DNA from 2 places in the Klebsiella electrica genome. Region 1 is predicted to be linked to the other one. Evidence: predicted binding sites of a transcription regulator. Region 1 holds the regulator's gene; the other holds the start of a gene.
What was found. Region 1 encodes LexA, which represses DNA repair genes until DNA is damaged. Its sites were predicted from a motif close to TNCTGTATGTACATACAGNA; they were not measured.
Positions count from the first base shown of each region.

Region 2: a site for LexA is predicted at 7,143-7,162, ahead of uvrB (excinuclease ABC subunit UvrB). Genes of this name have one in related genera too.

Region 1 is NZ_CP041247.1:4,947,629-4,959,112, forward strand. It holds gene dinF (MATE family efflux transporter DinF) at 1-909, opposite strand, end outside; gene lexA (transcriptional repressor LexA) at 978-1,586, opposite strand; gene Electrica_RS23685 (diacylglycerol kinase) at 1,806-2,174, opposite strand; gene plsB (glycerol-3-phosphate 1-O-acyltransferase PlsB) at 2,303-4,726, shown strand; gene ubiA (4-hydroxybenzoate octaprenyltransferase) at 4,794-5,663, opposite strand; gene ubiC (chorismate lyase) at 5,676-6,173, opposite strand; gene malM (maltose operon protein MalM) at 6,364-7,314, opposite strand; gene Electrica_RS23710 (maltoporin) at 7,422-8,732, opposite strand; gene malK (maltose/maltodextrin ABC transporter ATP-binding protein MalK) at 8,832-9,941, opposite strand; gene malE (maltose/maltodextrin ABC transporter substrate-binding protein MalE) at 10,311-11,484, shown strand, end outside.
Region 2 is NZ_CP041247.1:3,669,224-3,680,707, reverse strand. It holds gene Electrica_RS17560 (kinase inhibitor) at 280-756, opposite strand; gene bioA (adenosylmethionine--8-amino-7-oxononanoate transaminase) at 827-2,116, opposite strand; gene bioB (biotin synthase BioB) at 2,202-3,242, shown strand; gene bioF (8-amino-7-oxononanoate synthase) at 3,239-4,396, shown strand; gene bioC (malonyl-ACP O-methyltransferase BioC) at 4,380-5,135, shown strand; gene bioD (dethiobiotin synthase) at 5,128-5,850, shown strand; gene Electrica_RS17530 (ABC transporter ATP-binding protein) at 5,792-6,514, opposite strand; gene uvrB (excinuclease ABC subunit UvrB) at 7,252-9,273, shown strand; gene pmrB (two-component system sensor histidine kinase PmrB) at 9,509-10,600, opposite strand; gene pmrA (two-component system response regulator PmrA) at 10,605-11,276, opposite strand; gene eptA (phosphoethanolamine transferase EptA) at 11,273-11,484, opposite strand, start outside.

The DNA of each region.
Region 1 (11,484 bases):
ACCGTCACGCGCGCCGTACGCCTGTCCGGAGTGCGCTTCCACGGCATAAGCGAAACCATCCAGGGCATAGGCGGTGAAGGTCAGCATAGTCATCAGGAGCGCGTTGACGGCGACTACCTCACCGCCAAGGCGGGCGCCGAAGACGGTCACCGCGCCAAAGCAGAGCTGGAGCAGCAGAGAGCGCAGCATGATGTCGCGATTGAGCGCCAGCAAGCGGCGCAGGTCGCCGCGCCACGCGTGCCGGAGCAGGGCAAATGACACGCCGCGCAGCGCCAGCACGCGCCTTGCCATCAGCAGCCCGATGATCAAGGTGACATATTCGGCGCTCACCGTCGCCAGCGCAGCGCCCTGCACGTTCATCTGCAGGCCCATCACCAGCCACAGGTCGAGTACGATATTCAGCAGATTGCCGACGATCAGCAAAATCACCGGCGCCCGGGCATACTGCACGCCCAACAGCCAACCGAGCAGCACCAGGTTTGCCAGCGATGCCGGCGCGCTCAGCCAGCGGATGTCGAGAAAGCGCCGCGCCTGCTCCAGCACCGCGTCATTGCCGCCAACAATATGCAACGCCAGATCGATAAGCGGGGTACGGAAAAGTACAATCAGCAGGCCGGCGCCTGTTGCCAGCCCCAGCGGCTGCACCAGCGCCCGCGCCAGGCGCAGAGGATCTTTTGCGCCAAAGGCCTGCGCCGTCAGCCCGGTGGTGCTCATCCGCAGGAAAAGCAGCAGCATGAAGAGAAAGCTGGTGGCCGTCGCGCCGACCGCGACACCGCCGAGGTAAACCGGGCTGTCGAGATGGCCAATCACGGCAGTATCCACCAGTCCCAGCAGCGGAACGGTGATATTGGAGAAAATCATGGGTAGCGCCAGGCGCCACAGGGCCTTATCAGCGGCGTTAAAGAACATGAGAAAGCGCCTGAGCGGAAGGAGACTGCGCAGCATCATGCATCAGACGATGCTGCGTGGGGAAAGCGTTACAGCCACTCACCGTTGCGAATCACGCCAACGGCCAGCCCTTCGATAGTGAAGTTTTGCTCGCGTAGATTCACCACGATAGGGGAAAATTCGCTGTTTTCTGGCAGGAGTTCGACGATGTTACCCTGTTTTTTAAGACGCTTAACGGTCACCTCTTCGTCAATGCGCGCCACAACAACCTGACCGTTGCGTACATCCTGAGTTTTATGGACCGCCAGCAGATCGCCATCGAGAATCCCGATATCTTTCATTGACATGCCGCTAACCCGCAGCAAAAAGTCAGCGTTCGGTTTGAACATCGCCGGATCGACCTGGAAGTGGCCTTCGATATGCTGCTGGGCCAGCAGCGGCTCACCGGCCGCCACGCGGCCAATCAACGGCAGGCCAGGTTCTTCTTCCGTCAGCAGGCGAATCCCCCGGGAGGCGCCGGAGATAATCTCGATCGCGCCCTTACGCGCCAGCGCTTTCAGGTGTTCTTCCGCCGCGTTTGGAGAACGGAACCCCAAGCGCTGAGCAATTTCCGCACGCGTCGGCGGCATGCCCGTCTGGCTGATGTGATCCCGAATGAGATCAAACACCTCTTGCTGCCTGGTCGTTAACGCTTTCATCCCGCCCCCTGGGTGTATATACAGTTATGCTGTGAGTATATACAGCTAACGGTGATTTTGGAATCAAATTTCACACAAAAATCAGGAGATTCTTTCCATTTTGTGTCCCCGATAGCTCACTGCGCCACGGGGGCTTGCCGCCGTCCGGGCAAAAGCCTATCGGGGTCGCCCGCTCGCCGGGAAGACATAGCGAAGCGGGACATCTCGCAAAATGGCCGCTTAGTGGTAGCGGGCCCATAGTAAGAGGCACCAGGTGGTAAGCGCGATCACGATGGCCAGCAGCACCGCCGCGGAGCCCATATCTTTCGCCCGACCGGACAGCTCATGATGTTCCGGGCCAATACGGTCCACCACCGCCTCAATCGCGCTATTAAGAATTTCGACTATCATCACTATCAGGACCGAGCCTATCAGCAGCACACGCGTGACGGCGTCCACGTCCAGCCAGAAGGCGATCGCCACGGCAACAATGGCGGCGACGCCTTCTTGCCGAAATGCGGCCTCATTTATCCATGCCGCACGGAACCCTTTCCAGGAATAACCTGCCGCTTTAATGATTCGGGTTAACCCAGTGGTATTATTGGCCATTAAAAGAACCTTTTATGTAAATGACGTCAATGAGTGTACGCGTTTGCCGCGTGGCAACGGAAATTTTGCGCACTTTCTGTTATTCTTGCCGCGCATTTGCATGATTAACCAGAGGCTTCACATCGTTTATGTCCGGCTGGCAACGAATTTACTATAAATTACTGAATTTACCATTACGGGTGCTGGTAAAAAGCAAGTCTATTCCCGCAGAACCTGCTCAGGAATTAGGGCTGGATACCTCGCGTCCTATCATGTACGTCCTGCCTTATAATTCAAAGGCGGACCTGCTGACCCTGCGCGCCCAGTGCCTGGAGCACGATTTACCCGATCCGCTTGAACCGCTGGAAATCGACGGCGCGCTGCTGCCGCGCTACGTATTTATCCACGGCGGTCCGCGCGTCTTTACCTACTACGCGCCGAAAGAAGAGTCGATAAAGCTGTTCCACGACTACCTGGATCTGCACCGCAACCACCCCGACCTGGATGTGCAAATGGTGCCGGTGTCGGTGATGTTTGGTCGTGCGCCGGGGCGTGAAAAAGGCGAAGTTAACCCGCCGCTGCGCATGCTGAATGGCATCCAGAAGTTCTTCGCTGTGCTGTGGCTGGGACGTGACAGCTTTGTCCGTTTCTCGCCGCCGGTTTCTCTGCGCCGAATGGCCACCGAACACGGCACCGACAAAATTATCGCCCAGAAGCTGGCCCGCGTCGCACGTATGCACTTCGCCCGCCAGCGTCTGGCCGCCGTCGGCCCGCGCCTGCCGGCGCGTCAGGATCTGTTCAATAAGCTGCTGGCGTCGAAAGCTATCGCCCGCGCGGTGGAAGATGAAGCGCGCAGTAAGAAAATCTCCCATGAGAAGGCGCAGCAAAACGCCATCGCGCTGATGGAAGAGATCGCCGCCAACTTCTCTTATGAGATGATTCGCCTGACCGACCGCGTTCTCGGTTTTACCTGGAACCGTCTGTATCAGGGGATCAACGTCCACAACGCCGAGCGCGTACGTCAGTTGGCCCATGAAGGGCACGAGATTGTCTACGTACCGTGCCATCGTAGCCATATGGACTACCTGCTGCTCTCCTACGTGCTGTATCACCAGGGGCTGGTGCCGCCGCATATTGCCGCCGGTATTAACCTCAACTTCTGGCCAGCAGGTCCCATTTTCCGCCGCGGCGGCGCATTCTTTATTCGCCGTACCTTTAAGGGCAATAAGCTCTACTCAACGGTGTTCCGCGAATATCTCGGCGAATTGTTCAGCCGGGGCTACTCCGTGGAGTACTTCGTTGAAGGGGGCCGTTCCCGTACCGGCCGTCTGCTGGATCCGAAGACCGGCACGCTGTCGATGACCATCCAGGCCATGCTGCGCGGCGGGACCCGTCCGATTACGCTGGTGCCTATCTACATCGGTTACGAGCACGTGATGGAAGTGGGCACCTATGCCAAAGAGCTGCGCGGCGCGACGAAAGAAAAAGAGAGTCTGCCGCAGATGCTGCGCGGCCTGAGCAAGCTGCGTAACCTCGGTCAGGGCTATGTTAACTTTGGCGAACCGCTGCCGCTGATGACTTACCTGAACCAGCATGTTCCGGAGTGGCGCGAGTCTATCGATCCGATCGAAGCCGTTCGCCCGTCCTGGCTGACGCCGACGGTCAACAACATTGCTTCCGATCTGATGGTGCGCATCAACAACGCCGGCGCGGCCAACGCCATGAACCTGTGCTGCACCGCGCTGCTGGCCTCCCGTCAGCGCTCGTTGACCCGCGAACAGCTGACGCAACAGCTGGAGTGCTACCTCGATCTGCTGCGCAACGTGCCGTACTCTCCGGATGCGACCACGCCGGCGGCTTCCGCCAGCGAGCTGATTGACCACGCGCTGAAGATGAATAAGTTCGAGGTCGAGAAAGACACTATCGGCGATATCATCATTCTGCCGCGCGAGCAGGCGGTCCTGATGACCTACTACCGCAACAATATCGCCCATATGCTGATGCTGCCGTCGCTGCTGGCGGCGATTATTACCCAGCATCGTCGTATCTCCCGCGCGGAAGTGCTGCGTCACGTTGAGATGTTCTATCCGCTGCTGAAGGCCGAGCTGTTCCTGCGCTGGGAAAAAGCCGAGCTGGCTGGCGTCCTCGATGCCCTGGTGGCGGAAATGCAGCGCCAGGGACTGATTGTCCTGAACGATGATGCCATCAGCATCAATCCGTCCCACTCCCGTTCCCTGCAACTGCTGGCCGCAGGCGCGCGTGAAACGCTCCAGCGCTATGCCATTACCTTCTGGCTGCTGAGCGCGAACCCGTCTATCAACCGCAGTTCGCTGGAGAAAGAGAGCCGCACGGTGGCGCAGCGCCTGTCGGTGCTGCACGGTATCAACGCGCCGGAATTCTTCGATAAAGCGGTATTCAGTACCTTAGTGCTGACGCTGCGCGATGAGGGTTATATCAGCGACACCGGCGATGCTGAGCCGGCAGAGACGCTGAAGGTCTATCAGATGCTGGCCGATCTGATTACGTCGGATGTGCGCTTGACGATTGAAAGCGTCACGCAGGATGAAGCGTAACGGCTGAGACGGACTTACCTCTCCCCCGGCCCGGCATTTGCGCCGCGAGCCGGGGGAAAGGAAGGAACTACTGCAGATAGCTCATCGCCAGACCGAGAAACACCACCAGTCCGACGTAGTTATTATTTAAAAACGCTTTAAAGCAGTCGTCACGTTCGCGACGGAAAATCAGCTTCTGCTGCCAGAAAAACAGTCCTGCGGCGATAAACAGCGACCAGTAATATTCCCAGTGCAGCCCGTTCAGCCAGCCGATGGCGGCCAATAGTATCAGCACCCCAATCTGCAACATACCGATAATGGTACGGTCATGTTCGCCGAACAGGATCGCCGTTGATTTAATCCCGATTTTAACGTCATCGTCCCTGTCGACCATCGCGTACTGGGTATCGTAAGCCACCGCCCACAAAATATTGGCGAGAAACATCAGCCAGCAGCTTAACGGCAACGCTTCACTCACCGCGGAGAAGGCCATCGGAATAGACCAGCCAAACGCCGCCCCCAGCACCACCTGCGGCAGATGGGTGTAGCGCTTCATGAATGGATAGACCCACGCCAGCGCCAGCGCGGCCACCGACAGCAGAATGGTCATGGTGTTGAGGGTCAGCACCAGCAGGAACGAGAGCAGCACCAGCACGACAAACAGCACCCGGGCCTCTTTCTCCGTCACCTCCCCGCTCGGCAGCGGACGACGCGCGGTGCGCTTGACGTGGCCGTCAAATTTGCGGTCGGCATAATCGTTGACCACGCAGCCGGCGGCGCGCATCAGCCACACTCCGGCGACAAAAACGGCCAGAATCCACAGCGGCGGAACACCCGGCGTCGCCACCCATAGCGCCCACAGCGTCGGCCACAGCAGCAGCAGCGCGCCGATCGGTTTGTCAGTACGCATCAGGCGATGAAACGCCAACAGCTTATTCTGCGTCAGACTCCACTCCATTTTCTCTTCCTCTTAATACAGCGGCGATGCAGGCAGAAACAGTTCTGTCAGCAGCAGCGGTTTACCGCTCAGCCGCAGGCGGGAACGACGCCCCCAAAGCTCTGCATAACGCCCAATTTCAATAAAGTCACGGGTTAACGTCGACGAGGTGAACAAATAACGGCCCAGCGGCGTCTGCCCAAGCTGCTGCAGCGCCAGTTCGGGACCGCTCAGCGTCGATTCCGGCACGATAGTTCGCCCGGCCAGCCAGGGTTCATCATCGGCGCAGAGAATGATTTCCCGCAGCCAGTAGCGCGCTTCATCTGGCAGCAACGCTTCTTCACCGACCAGCGCTTCGCGTCCGACAAAATCTTCGTTGACCAGCATAACGCTAACCTTTTTCCCTTGTTGCTCAAAGCGTTTGGTCATTGAGTCTTCCAGCAACAGCCAGTCGCGCAGCGAGGGTTCCAGCGGGGGCATAGCGGCAAAATAGCGCAGCGCACGCAGTTGCGTAAGCGCAGGATGTGACATGCCTGATTCTCCGTTACATAACGTAGCAGCTATTGTATCGCAGAATAAGGTCATCAGGGCGGGCAAAGCGTCAAGATACGATCATCGACGTAACAGCCATGTAACAGCCGCCGCCGCACGATAAAAAAAGGCGCGTCCAGACGGACGCACCTAAAGGCTGTGCCTAAACATCAGCATTGTGGGGAGACGATCACCCCTTGCCTTTTACACTGCTGATAAAGGTGGAACGAGCAGATTTCGAGCCAAGGCGCTCAGCTTCGTTCATCAGTTTGAGGGCTTTATCGATATCACCTTTCGCAACAGCCTGCTTGATGCCGTTGTTAAAGTAAGTTTCGGTATCATCCAGCATCGGTTCGCTCTTCGCCGCCGGCGCTGGCGCCGCAACAGGAGCAACAACCGGCGCGGCGGCTGGCGCGCTATAGACCGGCGCCGCCGTATTGCCGACGGTCACCGGCCCCGGACCGGAGGAGCCGAACAGCGGCCCCACCAGCACGCTGGAACCTGATGAGGTTTTCACTTTCAGGCCCAACGAGCCTTCAGTGGTATGTCTGGCGATCGGATCCGGAATATCCGGCACCGCATTACCGGTCCCTTTGGCGTAGGCCTTCGCCGGATCGATTAATTTAGTGGTCTGCTGCAAATCCTGCGGGGTAGTAAAGACCAGCACATAGATTTTTTGCTGACCTAAAGCCGGAGTCAGGCGCATCACCCCTTCCAGGCGATCCGAGCTCATCACGCCCGGCTCCAGATAGGTGAAATAACTGCTCGGGAAGAACGCCGATGGCGTCATATTCTGGTCAAGAATCAGCACGTTTGGCGCATAAACGCTGGTTTGCTTATTCACTTCACTGGTCAGGGTCAGGGTCAACTCACCGATATTCGCCGGGACGCTGTAGGCCGCCACAGGGCCGACGATGCCGGGGATATTCAGCGACTGCCCTGCCGTCGCTAACGTCGTGGTTTGCGTTTTCGATTGGTCGACCGGCGTCCAGGTTAGCTGTTGCAACGCGGAAGCAGGAATGGTCGGTGCGGCAGAGGTATTCTGCGGCACGAAATTCACATCAGCAAAACTGACTGCGGGTACGCTGGCCAGCAGGCCGGCGGACAGGCAGAGGGCAACGAGACTTTTCTTCATTTTCATTGTTATCACCTCAATTCCGATGGCCAAGCGGTAGCCAGGCAATAGCCCGCTGAGCCGAAGACAGAGGGGCTTGCGCCCCTCTTTTGGTCATCACACGTCAGGTTGGATTACCACCAGATTTCCATCTGGGCACCGAAGGTCCACTCGTCGCTGTCGCCACGGCTGAAGGTCTTCGCAGAAGTGTCGTTGTACGCCACGCCGGAGGTGTAGCCCGCGCCGGAATCACCGTTCGCGTAGCCCCATTTATCATCCCACTTGGCGTAGGTGGCGAACAGACGAATCGCCGGACGGGACCAGATGCTGTCGCCCGCCTGCCACTGTTGCGCCAGGGTAATTTTGTACTGGTTGTTGCTGTCGCCGGTTTTCTGCGACTTCACGTTGTCGTAGCCCACTTCCAGCAGGGTGCTCATGATCGGCGTCCATTTGTACATAGGACGCACGCCGACGGTCCACCATTTGGTGCCGTTGTTGTTGTCCAGGTTGACATCCTGGTACATCGCCACGTACATCATGTCCCAATCGTCAGCCAGAGAGACTGCGCCGTGGTCAAGCACGCGCCACATGGAACCGTCGTTGTTGATGCTGCCGCCCTGCGGAACGCCTTTACCGTTAGAGGTCATCGCGTCGGTGGCGTACTGCAGCACAAACTTGTTGTAACCTTTCAGGATGCTCTGGGTGTGTTCAGCGGTGAACATCCAGCCATCTTTAGACGCATCTGGCTGCAGGTAGTATTTATCCGGAACGTTGGTATGACCGTAGTCAACACCCAGTTCCAGCGTGCCGCCCGGGTTGATTTCCATCTGCGCTAAACGCACGTCGAAGACGTCGTTCGGCACGATGTTGTCATAGACGCGGTTACCCAGCGCATCACGATCGGCGAAAGTTGCCGAACCGCCGGATTCAGAAGAACGGGTCGCCGCCAGAGAGAGTTTACCGAAGCCCAGATCGACGTTTTCAAGACCCGCACCAGGACCGGAGATATCCCAGTAGTAGAAGTCGATCATGTGCACGTCATGACGCTGGTAGAAACGCTTACCGGCCCAGATGGTGGAGCCTGGCAGCCAGTCGATCAGGTTTTTACCCTGCACGTTGGCTTCACGGAATGCCGGGCTGGTGGATTCCCAGTCATTTCGCTGCGATACGGAGTAGGCAACGTTAGTATCGAAGTAGAAGCTCTTATCACCTTCTTTCCAGACTTCCTGACCCAGTTTTAATTCCGCATAGGTTTCACATTCGTTACCAAGACGGTATTTACTTTGAGCACCGGTTGCCTGGAAGCACTGTTGTTCACCGCCGCTGCCGGTCCAGCCGATACCGGAACGGGCATAACCGTGGAAATCGACGGCCAGCGCCTGAGCAGACATAACGCCTGCCGCGACGGCTACCGCCAGTGGAAGTTTGCGCAGAGTAATCATCATTCTATCTCCTGAGATCATTGCTTTTCTTTGAACACTTCGCCCGTCGTTATGCCTGCCTGCAGCGCGCTAAGGGGTTCGTGTTTTTTTTAATGGGAAGCCTTATACGCCCGGCTCTTTATGCAACCGACGACACGCCGTACCATCCTCACGGAATAAATGGCAGCGCTCTGGCGGCAAACCGATAGCGAATGTGGCTCCCTCTTCTACCAACACCACGTCGTTCTGGCGGTAAACCAGGTTTTGACGGATGGCGGGGATCTGGATATGAATTTGTGTTTCGTGACCAAGCTGCTCAACCACCTGAACGACCCCTTCGAGGGTGACGTCGGCGATATCGCTGGGCAGCAGATGTTCCGGGCGGATACCTAAGGACATATTGGCGCCAACCTGAACGCGGGCGCTGTCTACCGGCAGCCAGACATGCTGATGGTTCGGCAACTCAACCTGAACTTGCTCAATGGCGGTTGCGGTCACTTTTACCGGCAGGAAGTTCATCTTTGGCGAGCCAATAAAGCCGGCGACAAAGCGATCGGCCGGGTAGTGATACAGTTCCAGCGGTTTCCCGACCTGCGCCACGCGGCCAGCGTCCAGCACCACAATTTTGTCGGCCAGCGTCATCGCTTCGACCTGATCGTGGGTCACGTAGATCATCGTGCGCCCAAGGCGCTTATGCAGGCGGGAGATTTCGATACGCATCTGCACACGCAGCGCGGCGTCGAGGTTAGACAGCGGTTCATCGAGCAGGAACACGCGGGGTTCGGCCACCAGGGTACGGCCAATCGCCACACGCTGACGCTGTCCACCGGATAATGCCTTCGGTTTACGCTCCAGCAGATGCGCCAGCTGCAGGACTTCCGCCACCTGAGTGACGCGCTGGTTAATTAAATCTTTTTTAGCGCCGGCCAGCTTGAGGCCGAAAGACATGTTTTCCGCAACGGAAAGATGAGGGTAAAGCGCATAAGACTGGAACACCATCCCGATGCCGCGTTCGGCCGGGGGGATGTCGTTCATTCGCGCATCGCCAATAAATAAATCACCGCTGGTTATGGTTTCCAGCCCGGCGATCATACGCAGCAGGGTCGATTTGCCGCAGCCCGATGGCCCGACAAACACCACGAACTCCCCTTCCTGAATGTCGAGATTGATATCTTTCGATACCACCACGTCACCCCAGGCTTTCGTTATATTTCGCAGCTGTACGCTCGCCATCCCCATCTCCCTTCGTTACAACCTGTCACTAACAGACACATTCAAGATGGGCTGACTATGCGGCATTCATTTACCTGTTGAATCCTCCACCCCCGCCTTTTTTATGGGGGAGGAGACGGGAGGATGAGAGATTGCCCCTCGTAGCGGGGGATGGCGAGGCCAAGCCATTTTCGTGATGCAGGTAGCAAAAATGGCCTCGCTTTTATGTGCTCCAGACCCCAATACGCGCATTTCTGCAATGCAGATCACACAAACCGCGGGTGGGGCGTAGACACGGGGAGGATGGAAAGGGGTTGTTAAAAAAGGAAACTCATCACCGTTAAGCCACCTAAGTGTATCCACGAGCACATCACCAAAAAGGACTGGTATATGAAAATCAAAACCGGCGCTCGCATCCTCGCGTTGTCTGCATTGACGACGATGATGTTTTCCGCCTCTGCCCTCGCCAAAATTGAAGAAGGTAAGCTGGTTATCTGGATTAACGGCGACAAAGGCTATAACGGTCTCGCCGAAGTGGGTAAGAAGTTTGAAAAAGACACCGGCATTAAAGTTTCCATCGAACATCCGGATAAGCTGGAAGAGAAATTCCCGCAGGTCGCGGCGACTGGCGACGGCCCGGACATCATCTTCTGGGCTCATGACCGTTTCGGTGGCTATGCACAATCTGGCCTGCTGGCTGAAATCTCCCCGGACAAAGCGTTCCAGGACAAACTCTATCCGTTTACCTGGGATGCCGTACGCTATAACGGCAAACTGATCGCCTACCCTATCGCGGTTGAAGCGCTGTCGCTGATTTACAACAAAGACCTGGTCCCGAATCCGCCGAAAACCTGGGAAGAGATCCCGGCGCTGGATAAAGAACTGAAAGCGAAAGGTAAAAGCGCGCTGATGTTCAACCTGCAGGAACCGTACTTCACCTGGCCGCTGATCGCCGCTGACGGCGGGTATGCGTTCAAATTTGAAAACGGCAAGTATGACGTCAAAAACGTGGGCGTCGACAACGCTGGCGCGAAAGCCGGTCTGACCTTCCTGGTTGACCTCATCAAGAATAAACACATGAACGCCGATACCGATTACTCCATCGCTGAAGCAGCCTTCAACAAAGGCGAAACCGCGATGACCATCAACGGTCCGTGGGCGTGGTCGAACATCGATAAGAGCAAGATCAACTACGGCGTCACCCTGCTGCCCACATTCAAAGGCAAACCGTCTAAACCGTTCGTTGGCGTACTGAGCGCCGGTATCAACGCCGCCAGCCCGAACAAAGAGCTGGCGAAAGAGTTCCTCGAAAACTACCTGCTGACCGACCAGGGCCTGGACGAAGTGAACAAGGACAAACCGCTGGGCGCTGTTGCGCTGAAATCTTTCCAGGAAAAACTGGAGAAAGACCCGCGTATCGCCGCCACCATGGCGAACGCCCAGAAAGGCGAAATCATGCCGAACATCCCACAGATGTCCGCCTTCTGGTATGCCGTACGCACCGCGGTTATCAACGCAGCTAGCGGTCGTCAGACCGTCGATGCCGCTCTGAAAGACGCCCAGT
Region 2 (11,484 bases), 1.3 Mb from region 1:
CGGGTCAGGCGCAAGCCGCCACCCGGGATATTCCCCCGGTAGCGTAGCGCTTACCGGGGCTACGGGGTGTGGTCGCCCGGGTCAGGCGCAAGCTGCGACCCGGGATATTCCCCCGGTTGCGCAGCGCTTACCGGGGCTACAGGGAGTTGTGGTCGCCCGGGTCAGGCGCAAGCCGCCACCCGAGATGCTTCCCGGTGGCACTGCGCTTACCGGGGCTACGAGGTGTGGTCGCCCGGGTCAGGCGCAAGCCGCCACCCGGGGAGGACTGGCGAGAGAAGGTCAGATAAACAGGGCGGTGATGGATGCGCTGCCCAACGAATGAAAATGGACGTTAAAACCGACCACCGCGCCGCTTGCCCCTTCATCGACATCAATCTTCTCGACATCCAGCGCATGCACCGTAAAGATGTAGCGATGGCTTTCCCCTTTTGGCGGCGCCGCGCCGCCGTAGCCGGGCACGCCGAAATCGGTGCGGGTTTCGATTGCGCTGGCCGGCAGCGGAGTCAGACCGGAGCCGGCGCCCTGCGGCAGTTCGCGCGTTTCCGCCGGCAGATTGGCGACCAGCCAGTGCCACCAGCCGGATCCGGTGGGCGCATCGGGATCGTAACAGGTCACGACAAAGCTTTTCGTCCCGTCAGGCACCTCATCCCACGCCAGATGCGGCGAGATATTATCGCCATCGTAGCCCATGCCGTTAAAAACATGGCGGTGGGGCAATTTCCCGCCATCCTGCAGATCGTGACTGATTACTTTCATGACGTCTCCTCTGGGATAATCGACTGATTAACAAAGAAGTGTAGTCCTGTTGACGGCCAGTTTCCGCTGCTTATTCGCGAAAAAATGTATCGTTGAGCACCGCCGCGTTAACCGCCTCGGTCAGGCGCGTCAGCTGCTGCGGGGTAATCACGTACGGTGGCATCAGGTAAATCAGGCGGCCGAACGGGCGAATCCATACCCCCTGTTCGACGAAGAAGCGCTGTAGCGCGGCCATATTGACCGGGCGGCACGTTTCCACCACGCCGATGGCGCCGAGCACGCGGACATCGGCGACCCGCGGGGATTCCCGGGCCGGAGCCAGCTCGACATTAAGCTGCGCTTCAATCGCGGCGACCTGGCCTTGCCATTCGCCGCTTTCCAGCAGCCGCAGGCTTTCTGCCGCCACCGCGCAGGCCAGAGGGTTGCCCATAAAGGTCGGGCCATGCATAAAGCAGCCGGCTTCGCCGTTGCTGATGGTCTCAGCGACCGGTCGGGTGGTGAGGGTCGCCGACAGCGTCATGGTGCCGCCGGTCAGCGCTTTGCCGAGACATAAAATATCCGGGGCGATGCCCGCGTGTTCGCAGGCAAACAGCTTGCCGGTCCGGCCAAATCCGGTGGCAATCTCATCGGCAATCAACAGAATGCCCTCACGATCGCACATCTTGCGAATGCGCTTCAGCCACTCAGGATGATACATCCTCATGCCGCCTGCGCCCTGTACGACCGGCTCAAGAATCACCGCCGCGATCTCATCGCGATGGGCTGCCATCAGGCGGGCAAACGGCACCAGATCCCGTTCATCCCACTCGCCACCGAAGCGGCTCTGCGGCGCCGGGGCGAACAGGTTATCCGGCAAATAGCCCTGCCACAGACTGTGCATGGAGTTATCCGGATCGCAGACCGACATCGCGCCAAAGGTATCGCCGTGGTAGCCGTTGCGGAAGGTGAGAAAACGCCGACGCGGTTCGCCTTTGGCCTGCCAGTACTGCAGGGCCATTTTCATCGCCACTTCCACCGCCACCGAACCCGAGTCGGCGAGGAATACGCACTCCAGCGACTCCGGGGTCATCGCCACCAGCTGGCGGCACAGCGCCACCGCCGAAGGGTGGGTAATACCGCCAAACATCACGTGCGACATCTGCTCAATCTGCGCTTTCATCGCCGCATTTAAACGCGGGTGATTGTAGCCGTGGATTGCCGCCCACCATGAAGACATCCCGTCGATCAGCTGCTCGCCGCTGGCGAGAGACAGCTCGCAGCCGTGGGCGGCAACCACCGGATATACCGGCAGAGGAGAGGTCATGGAAGTGTAGGGGTGCCAGATGTGGCGCCGATCGAAGGCGAGATCGTCCGTTGTCATAAGTGACTTGTAAACCATTTTGAAAACATTTAGGTTTACGAGTATAAACCGAACCAACAATTAACAAAACCCTTTGGAGAGGCCAATGGCTCACCACGCACGCTGGACAATGTCGCAAGTTACCGAGTTGTTTAATAAACCATTGTTAGATCTGCTGTTCGAGGCCCAGCAGATCCATCGCCAGCACTTTGACCCACGCCAGGTGCAGGTCAGCACGCTGCTGTCGATTAAAACCGGCGCCTGCCCGGAAGATTGCAAATATTGCCCGCAGAGCGCGCGCTACAAAACCGGCCTCGAGTCAGAGCGTCTGATGGAAGTGGAGCAGGTGCTGGAGTCCGCGCGCCAGGCAAAAAATGCCGGTTCCACCCGCTTCTGCATGGGGGCGGCGTGGAAGAACCCTAACGATCGCGATATGCCGTACCTTGAGCAGATGGTGAAAGGCGTTAAGGAACTGGGACTGGAGTCTTGCATGACCCTCGGGACCTTAACCGATAGTCAGGCGCAGCGCCTCGCGGGAGCCGGGCTGGACTACTACAACCACAACCTCGATACCTCGCCGGAATTTTACGGCAACATCATCACCACCCGCACCTATCAGGAGCGTCTGGACACCCTCGACAAAGTGCGCGACGCCGGGATTAAAGTGTGTTCGGGCGGCATCGTCGGCTTAGGCGAAACCGAGAAAGATCGCGCCGGCCTGCTGCTACAGCTGGCTAACCTGCCGACGCCGCCGGAGAGCGTACCAATCAACATGCTGGTTAAGGTGAAGGGCACGCCGCTGGCCGATAACGACGATGTCGACGCCTTTGATTTTATCCGCACCATTGCAGTGGCGCGCATCATGATGCCGACCTCGTACGTGCGTCTTTCCGCTGGCCGCGAGCAGATGAATGAACAGACCCAGGCGATGTGTTTTATGGCCGGGGCGAACTCGATTTTCTACGGTTGCAAGCTGTTGACCACGCCGAACCCGGAAGAGGACAAAGACCTGCAGCTGTTCCGTAAGCTGGGGCTTAACCCGCAGCAGACGGCGGTGCTGGAAGGCGATAACGAGCAGCAGCAGCGTCTGGAACATGCGCTGAATAACCCCGATACCGAGGAATACTACAACGCGGCGGTGATATGAGCTGGTCGCAACGCATCGACCAGGCGCTGAGCGAGCGGCGGCAGGCGGATACCTTTCGCCGCCGCCAGCCGGTGGCGCAGGGGGCCGGGCGTTGGCTCATCCGCGAAGGTCAGCGCTGGCTGAATTTCTCCAGCAACGATTATCTTGGGCTGAGCCAGCATCCGCAGATTATCGCCGCCTGGCAGCAGGGGGCGGCGCGTTACGGCGTGGGCTCCGGCGGCTCCGGCCACGTCAGCGGTTACAGCGAAGCGCATCGTGAGCTGGAAGAGAGCCTGGCGGACTGGCTGGGGTATCCGCGCGCGCTGCTGTTTATTTCCGGGTTTGCCGCTAACCAGGCGCTGATTGCCGCCCTGCTCGCCAGGGACGATCGCATCGTCGCGGATCGGCTGAGCCACGCTTCGCTGCTTGAGGCGGCCAACCTGAGCCCGGCGCAGCTCCGGCGCTTTGCGCACAATGATGTGCAGCAACTGGACACCCTGCTGGCCAAACCGCTGGCGGGTCAGCAACTGGTGGTGACGGAAGGGGTCTTCAGCATGGATGGCGACAGCGCCCCGCTCAGCGCCATCAGCCGAACCACCCGGGCCGCCGGCGGCTGGCTGCTGGTGGATGATGCGCACGGCATTGGCACAGTGGGTGAAGAGGGGCGCGGCAGTTGCCATGCGCAGAACGTGCGTCCTGAGCTGCTGGTGGTGACCTTTGGTAAAGCCTTTGGCGTCAGCGGCGCGGCGGTTTTGTGTGACGAGGCGCTGGCGGATTATCTGCTGCAGTTTGCCCGCCATCTGATTTACAGCACCGCCATGCCGCCAGCCCAGGCGGTTGCGCTGAGCGCCGCGCTGGCGGTGATCCGCAGCGATGACGGCCAGCAGCGGCGGGAAAAACTGGCCAGCCGCGTGGCGCAATTTCGCGACGGTATGGCCGGCTTTCCGGGGGAACTGAGCGCCTCGCACAGCGCGATTCAGCCGCTGATCGTCGGCGACAATACGCGAGCGTTGCAGCTGGCGGCACGCCTGCGCGAGCAGGGCTGCTGGGCAACGGCCATTCGTCCGCCGACGGTGCCGGCAGGCAGCGCGCGGCTGCGCCTGACGCTGACCGCGGCCCATGAGCCGACTGATATTACCCGTCTGCTGGAGGTGCTGCATGGCGGCGGTGAATAAACGGGCGGTGGCCGCGGCCTTTGGTCGGGCGGCCAGCCACTATTCGCAACACGACGCGTTGCAGCGTTACAGCGCCGAACTGCTGCTGCGCCGGCTCCAGGGCCGCACCTTTTCAGTGGTACTGGACGCTGGCTGCGGACCCGGCAGCATGAGCCGCTACTGGCGCGATGCCGGCAGTGATGTGACGGCGCTGGATCTGTCGGTTGAGATGCTGGCCCAGGCGCAGCGCGACGAGTGCGCACAGCGTTACCTCGAAGGGGATATTGAGTCGCTGCCGCTGGCCGATGGCTGCGTCGATCTGGCGTGGAGCAATCTGGCGGTGCAGTGGTGCGAGAGTCTGTCCGGCGCGCTCGATGAGCTGTGCCGGGTGGTGCGCCCCGGCGGTCGGGTGGCATTCACCACCTTGCTGGCCGACTCGCTGCCCGAACTGAATCAGGCCTGGCGCGCCATTGATGCGCATCCCCATGCCAACCGTTTTCTCAGCGAACAGGCGGTGCGCGAAGCGCTGGCCGGGCGGCGTGCCGTCGGCGAGGTTCACGCCGTTAGCCTGCCGTTTGCCGATGCCCTGAGCGCGATGCGTTCGCTCAAAGGGATTGGGGCAACACATTTGCATCAGGGGCGCAGCGCGGCGCCGTTGAGCCGGGGAAAACTGCGTCAGCTGCAGCTGGCCTGGCCAAAACAGCAGGGCCAGTGCCCGCTGACGTACCATCTTTTTACAGGAGTCATTGCACGTGACTAAACGTTTTTTCGTCACCGGAACCGACACTGAGGTCGGTAAGACGGTCGCCAGCTGCGCCCTGTTACAGGCGGCAAGGCTGGCGGGCCTGAAGAGCGCGGGCTATAAACCGGTGGCTTCCGGGAGTGAGCGGACGGCACACGGGCTGCGTAACGATGATGCGCTGGCGCTCCAGCGCAATAGCGCTGTGGCGCTGAGCTATGCGCAGGTCAACCCCTTTACCTTCGCCGAACCGACTTCACCGCATATCGCGAGCGCGGAGGAAGGACGGCCGATTCGCGGCGATGCGCTTTCTGCCGGGCTGCGAGAACTGGAGACGCTGGCGGAATGGGTGCTGGTCGAAGGGGCGGGGGGCTGGTTTACGCCGCTGTCCGCAACGCTGAGTTTTGCTGACTGGGTACGCGACGAACAGCTGCCGGTCATTCTGGTGGTCGGTATTAAGCTTGGCTGCATCAACCACGCGCTGCTGACGGCCCAGGCGGTACGTCAGGCCGGGCTGCCGCTGGTGGGCTGGATTGCAAACGATATCCAGCCGCCGGGTAAACGCCATGCGGAATATCTGGCGGCCCTCACCGATCGGCTTGCGACCCCGTTGCTTGGCGAGATCCCGTGGCTGGCGGAGGCCTCGCAGCGTGAGGATCTCGGCCAGTACCTGGATCTCAGCGCGCTGGATCGGGCGTCATCCACTGCGCCAGCAGCGGTTCATCCAGCTGGATAACGCGGCCTTGCGCCACGTTGCGTCCGCGATGCAGCAGGCAAAAACGGTCTGCTACCCGGCGAATAAACGGCAGGTGCTGTTCCGCAAGCAGCACCGTTAAGCCGATGTCGCGGTTCAGACGCACCAGCAGGTCGCCCAGCTTATGCAAGAAGTGCTGTCCGCTGCCGCGCGAAGGCTCATCAAGAATCAGCAGTCGCGGCCGGACAACCAGCGCTCGCGCCAGCGCCAGCTGGTACTGGTCATCCTCTGACAGCATGGCGCCTTTATGCTGACGTCGTCCGTAGAGGTCCGGAAAAAAATCGTAAATTTCCCCTTTTACGGCGACGTCCGGATTCCCTCCGGCGGCCAGCGCAATATGCAGATTCTCCTCCACGCTCAGCTGAGAAAAGATCCGCCGGTCCTGCGGGACATAGCCGATGCCAATAATCGAGCGTGAATGGGCGGAGAGCGGCGTGATATCACAAGGCGGTGAACCAGCCTCATGCCAGGTCATGCTGCCGCTGGCCACCGGGAGATGCCCGGTAATGCAGTTTACCAGCGTGGTTTTCCCCATCCCCTGCAGTCCCATCACGCAGGTGCACTCTCCCGGCTGAAGTTCAAGGTCGACATTCCATAGCGTGTGCTGATTTCCGTAGTACTGATTGACTGCGCGTAGACTCAACATAGACGTTTTCTCCTTTTTGGGGAATGCGGGCGATATGAAGATTCTGCAAATCTCTTGCCAGGAAAAAGATGTTTCGGTTTTTTCCCGTACCGACAGGTGTCGCAGGGTGGGGTGAAGGCGGGTCAGCGAGACGGTTGCACTCTCCCGGTGCTGAGGCCTATGAAAAATGGTGCAGAAAGCAACAAAAAGGCAGGTGCCCTTAGCTGATAAATATCAAAAATAATTCGATAATTTTTTTTAGGCGCCCGATTTTCACCGACGGTCGATTTGTGCGGGGTGGCTGAAGCCTTGGCCTGCAGACAGTTATCCACTATTCCTGTGGATAACCTTGTGCATTAGAGTTAGAGAACTTGCGGTAAGCTAGAGATTACGCGGCCTGCGGCTGAATTGGCGCTAAACCCGTCTTTTGTTTAATGTTATTAAATATCAATTAGTTAAATAAAAGCAATGGTTGTAAGGAAAGTGTCACCTGTTGCCATAAAAGATTCATCGCCTTGCTTGACAAATGTTAAATGACAAATTTTTTTGGGGATAACCCTACTGGCCGGCGAATTATTCTGCAGGATGGCCCATTTTTGCCCCAAAAAGACGCAAGTGCGGATGATTTCAGGTACAAACAGTAATCGAATACTGTTTGTATATCCAGTATTATTTATTGGCAAAAGTCAGCGTGAAGGGTAGAATTAAACACCTGCCGCAGTTAACCAGGCGCTTCATCCTTCTTCAGGGTCAGACATATGAGTAAAACGTTCACGCTGCATTCCGCATTCCGTCCTTCTGGCGACCAGCCGGAGGCTATCCGACGCCTGGAAGAGGGGCTGGAAGATGGTCTGGCGCATCAAACGCTGCTGGGGGTGACCGGGTCGGGCAAGACGTTCACCATTGCTAACATTATCGCCGATCTTCAGCGTCCGACGATGGTGCTGGCGCCGAATAAGACCCTGGCGGCGCAGCTGTACGGCGAAATGAAAGAGTTCTTCCCGGACAATGCGGTGGAGTATTTCGTCTCCTACTACGATTACTATCAGCCTGAAGCCTATGTGCCGAGCTCAGATACCTTCATCGAGAAAGACGCCTCGGTGAACGAGCATATCGAGCAGATGCGTCTGTCGGCGACCAAAGCGCTGCTTGAGCGGCGCGATGTGGTGGTGGTGGCCTCGGTATCGGCTATCTATGGTCTGGGCGACCCGGACCTTTACCTGAAGATGATGCTGCACCTGACCACCGGCATGCTGATCGACCAGCGGGCGATTTTGCGCCGCCTGGCGGAGTTGCAGTATACCCGTAACGATCAGGCCTTCCAGCGCGGCACCTTCCGCGTGCGCGGCGAAGTGATCGACGTCTTTCCGGCGGAATCCGACGATATTGCGCTGCGTATCGAACTGTTTGATGAAGAGGTTGAGCGGCTGTCGCTGTTCGACCCGCTGACCGGTCAGGTTGAATCGACGATTCCCCGCTACACCATCTACCCGAAAACGCACTACGTGACGCCACGCGAGCGTATCGTGCAGGCGATGGAGGAGATTAAAGTCGAGCTGGCCGACAGGCGGAAGACGCTGCTGGACAACAACAAGCTGCTCGAAGAGCAGCGGCTGTCCCAGCGGACGCAGTTTGACCTCGAAATGATGAACGAGCTGGGCTACTGCTCGGGTATCGAAAACTACTCGCGCTATCTTTCCGGGCGCGGGCCGGGCGAACCGCCGCCGACGCTGTTTGACTACCTGCCGGCAGACGGTTTGCTGGTGATTGACGAATCCCACGTCACCATTCCGCAAATCGGCGGCATGTACCGCGGCGACCGGGCGCGTAAAGAGACGCTGGTGGAGTACGGCTTCCGTCTGCCGTCGGCGCTGGACAACCGCCCGCTGAAGTTCGAAGAGTTTGAAGCGCTGGCGCCGCAGACCATTTACGTCTCGGCGACGCCGGGTCCTTATGAGCTGGATAAATCCGGTGATGAGGTGGTCGATCAGGTAGTCCGTCCGACCGGGCTGCTTGACCCGCTGATTGAAGTGCGTCCGGTCGCGACTCAGGTCGATGACCTGCTGTCGGAAATTCGCCTCCGCGTGGCCATTAACGAGCGCGTGCTGGTCACCACTTTGACTAAACGGATGGCGGAAGATTTAACCGAATATCTTGAAGAGCACGGCGAGCGCGTGCGCTACCTGCACTCCGATATCGATACCGTCGAGCGTATGGAGATAATCCGCGACCTGCGGCTGGGCGAGTTCGATGTCCTGGTCGGTATCAACCTGCTGCGTGAAGGGCTGGATATGCCGGAAGTGTCGCTGGTGGCGATTCTGGACGCCGATAAAGAGGGCTTCCTGCGTTCGGAGCGCTCGCTGATTCAGACCATTGGCCGCGCCGCGCGTAACATCAACGGTAAAGCGATTCTGTACGGCGATAAAATTACCGCTTCGATGGCGAAAGCCATCAGCGAGACCGAGCGTCGCCGTGAGAAGCAGCAGCGCTATAACGAAGAGCACGGCATTACCCCGCAGGGGCTGAATAAAAAAGTGGTCGATATTCTGCAGCTCGGCAGCAATCTGGCGAAGACCAAAGCCAAAGGGCGCGGAAAATCACGTTCGCCGGTTGAGGCGGATATACCGGAGGTGCTGCTGACGCCAAAAGCGCTACAGCAGAGAATCCACGAGCTGGAAGGGCAGATGATGCAACATGCGCAGAATCTGGAGTTCGAAGAGGCCGCGCAAATCCGCGACCAGCTGCATCAGCTGCGCGAGCTGTTTATCGCGGCATCCTGATCCGCAGCCCGCGATGCGCCGCCGCACGGAGCCCGTCAGTGTGTCGGGACGCTGATTTTTTGTTATTCCGCGCCGTTTTCGGGCTGGCTTAATGTCTGCTTAATATTGCCAGGCGACACTATCCCCATTCTGATAAGGATAGTGTCATGCAAAAATTAACCTTCCGTGAGTCTCTGGCCGTTATCTGCGCTTTTGGCGTGATTGTCGCTTTTTTCCATCAGTGGGTGCTGACTTTCTAACGCGAAGACTTAGGAAACAGAATCCAGCCCCGGACGCCGGGGCCCGGCTGGCGGTTATGTAAGAAGAACTGGGCCTCGTGCAGCTGAACGATGCGCGTCACAATACTTAATCCCAGGCCAATGCCCCCATAGCGGCTGTCCATGCGGACAAAAGCTTTACTCAGCTCGCCGCTTTTCGCTTCATCAATCCCTGGACCTTCATCTTCCACGGCCATAACCGGCGTTGTACCGGCCTGTACGGCGATTTTTACCTTCGACCCCGCCGGGCTATAGCGATGTGCGTTCTCCACCAGATTACGCAGCACAACGCGCAGCAGGGTGGCATCGCCGGAGACAACAACATCCTTGTTGTCATCTCCGTCAGGGAAGGAGAGCTCCAGCGTTTGCTGGCGTTGTTCCAGCATGCTCTCCAGCTCACCGCGAATCGGCTCGACCACATCCTTTTTCAGCAGCACGCGCTGGTAGCTCCCGGCGGAGAATGACTGCCCGACGCGCGCCAGCTGCAGCAGCTGTGAGATGCTGTTGGTCATCTGATCCAGACGCTGGAGCAACTGACTCACCTCCACGTGATGCACTTTCGCCATCAGCTCCAGATGCAGACGCAGTCCCGCAAGCGGGGTGCGCAGCTCGTGCGCGACGTCAGCGGTGAACAGCCGTTCGCGATCGAGGGTTAAGTTCAGGCGAGAAACCAGCTGATTAATCGCCGTCGTCACCGCCGTCACTTCCGGAACCGACTCCGTCAGCGTAATCGGCTGCAGGTTATCCGGCGTCCGGCTTTCAAGCTCAGTTTGCAGATTCGACAGCGGCCGGGTGATTTTTCTCACCGCCACCAGACTGATATACAGCGCCAGGCCGACGATCAGCAGGCTGGGTATTAGCAGGCTGGCGACCGCTTCGCGCACTTCGTGTTCGATGTGCTTCTGGTTGTTATGTCGGTCAATGGCGCTCTCCACCAGCAGCTGAATCTGCTCTTTGCTTTCGTGCCATAACCAGAAAACGCTGATCAACTGACAGACCACCAGAATAGCGCCGATTGTCAGCAGCAGGCGGTGACGCATGGTCCAGGTTTCGCTTGCGAACAGTGCCATAGCGTTATTCCGTTCCCGAATTATTCACCAGCATATAGCCAAACCCTCTGACGGTACGAATGCGGGCTTTGCCCACTTTTTCGCGCAGGTTATGGATATGAACCTCCAGCGTGTTGGTGGCGGGTTCATTGTCCCAGCTGTAGATATCGTTGTAGAGAATTTCACGGTGTACCGGGCTGCCCGCTTTCATCATCAGGCGAGAGAGCAGGGCGTACTCTTTCGGCGTCAGGTCCAGCGCCTCGCCGCCCAGCCACACCAGGCGACGGGTGATGTTCAGTCGCAGGTTGCCCACGGCCATTTCGTTGTCGCCCTGGTTATTATGGCGGCGGAGCAGCGCGCGGATACGGGCGTTCAGCTCTTCCAGGGCGAAAGGTTTCACTAAATAGTCATCCGCGCCGGTATCGAGACCGCTGATGCGGTCTTCAACGGTATCGCGGGCGGTCAGGATCAGAACCGGCTGGCTGAATTTTTCCCGGCGCATTCGCGTCAGGAAGTGCAGGCCATCCTCATCCGGCAGGCCGAGATCGAGTACGATCAGGCTGTAATGGTTGCTGGCGAGGGACAAGGCGGCCTCGTGCGCAGTGGCGACGCCGTCACAGACGTATCCCTCGCTTTGCATTGCCAGGATCAGGCCTTGTAACAGGAGTGCGTCGTCTTCAATGACTAAGATTTTCATCTGGCGGTCTCGCTTCTGCACGGCGTTAAAATATCATCGGCTGCCTGGTACTCGTGGGTATTGACCCCAAGAAGTCCAAGCAAGGTGGAAAACAGATTATCCTGAGAGTAAGGGTCTGTTTTAGCTCTTTGTTGCAGACACTGGCTGGAAACGCCATAGCGCTGTTGATAATCCGGAGATAACCAGATTAGCATCGGCACGTGCTTTT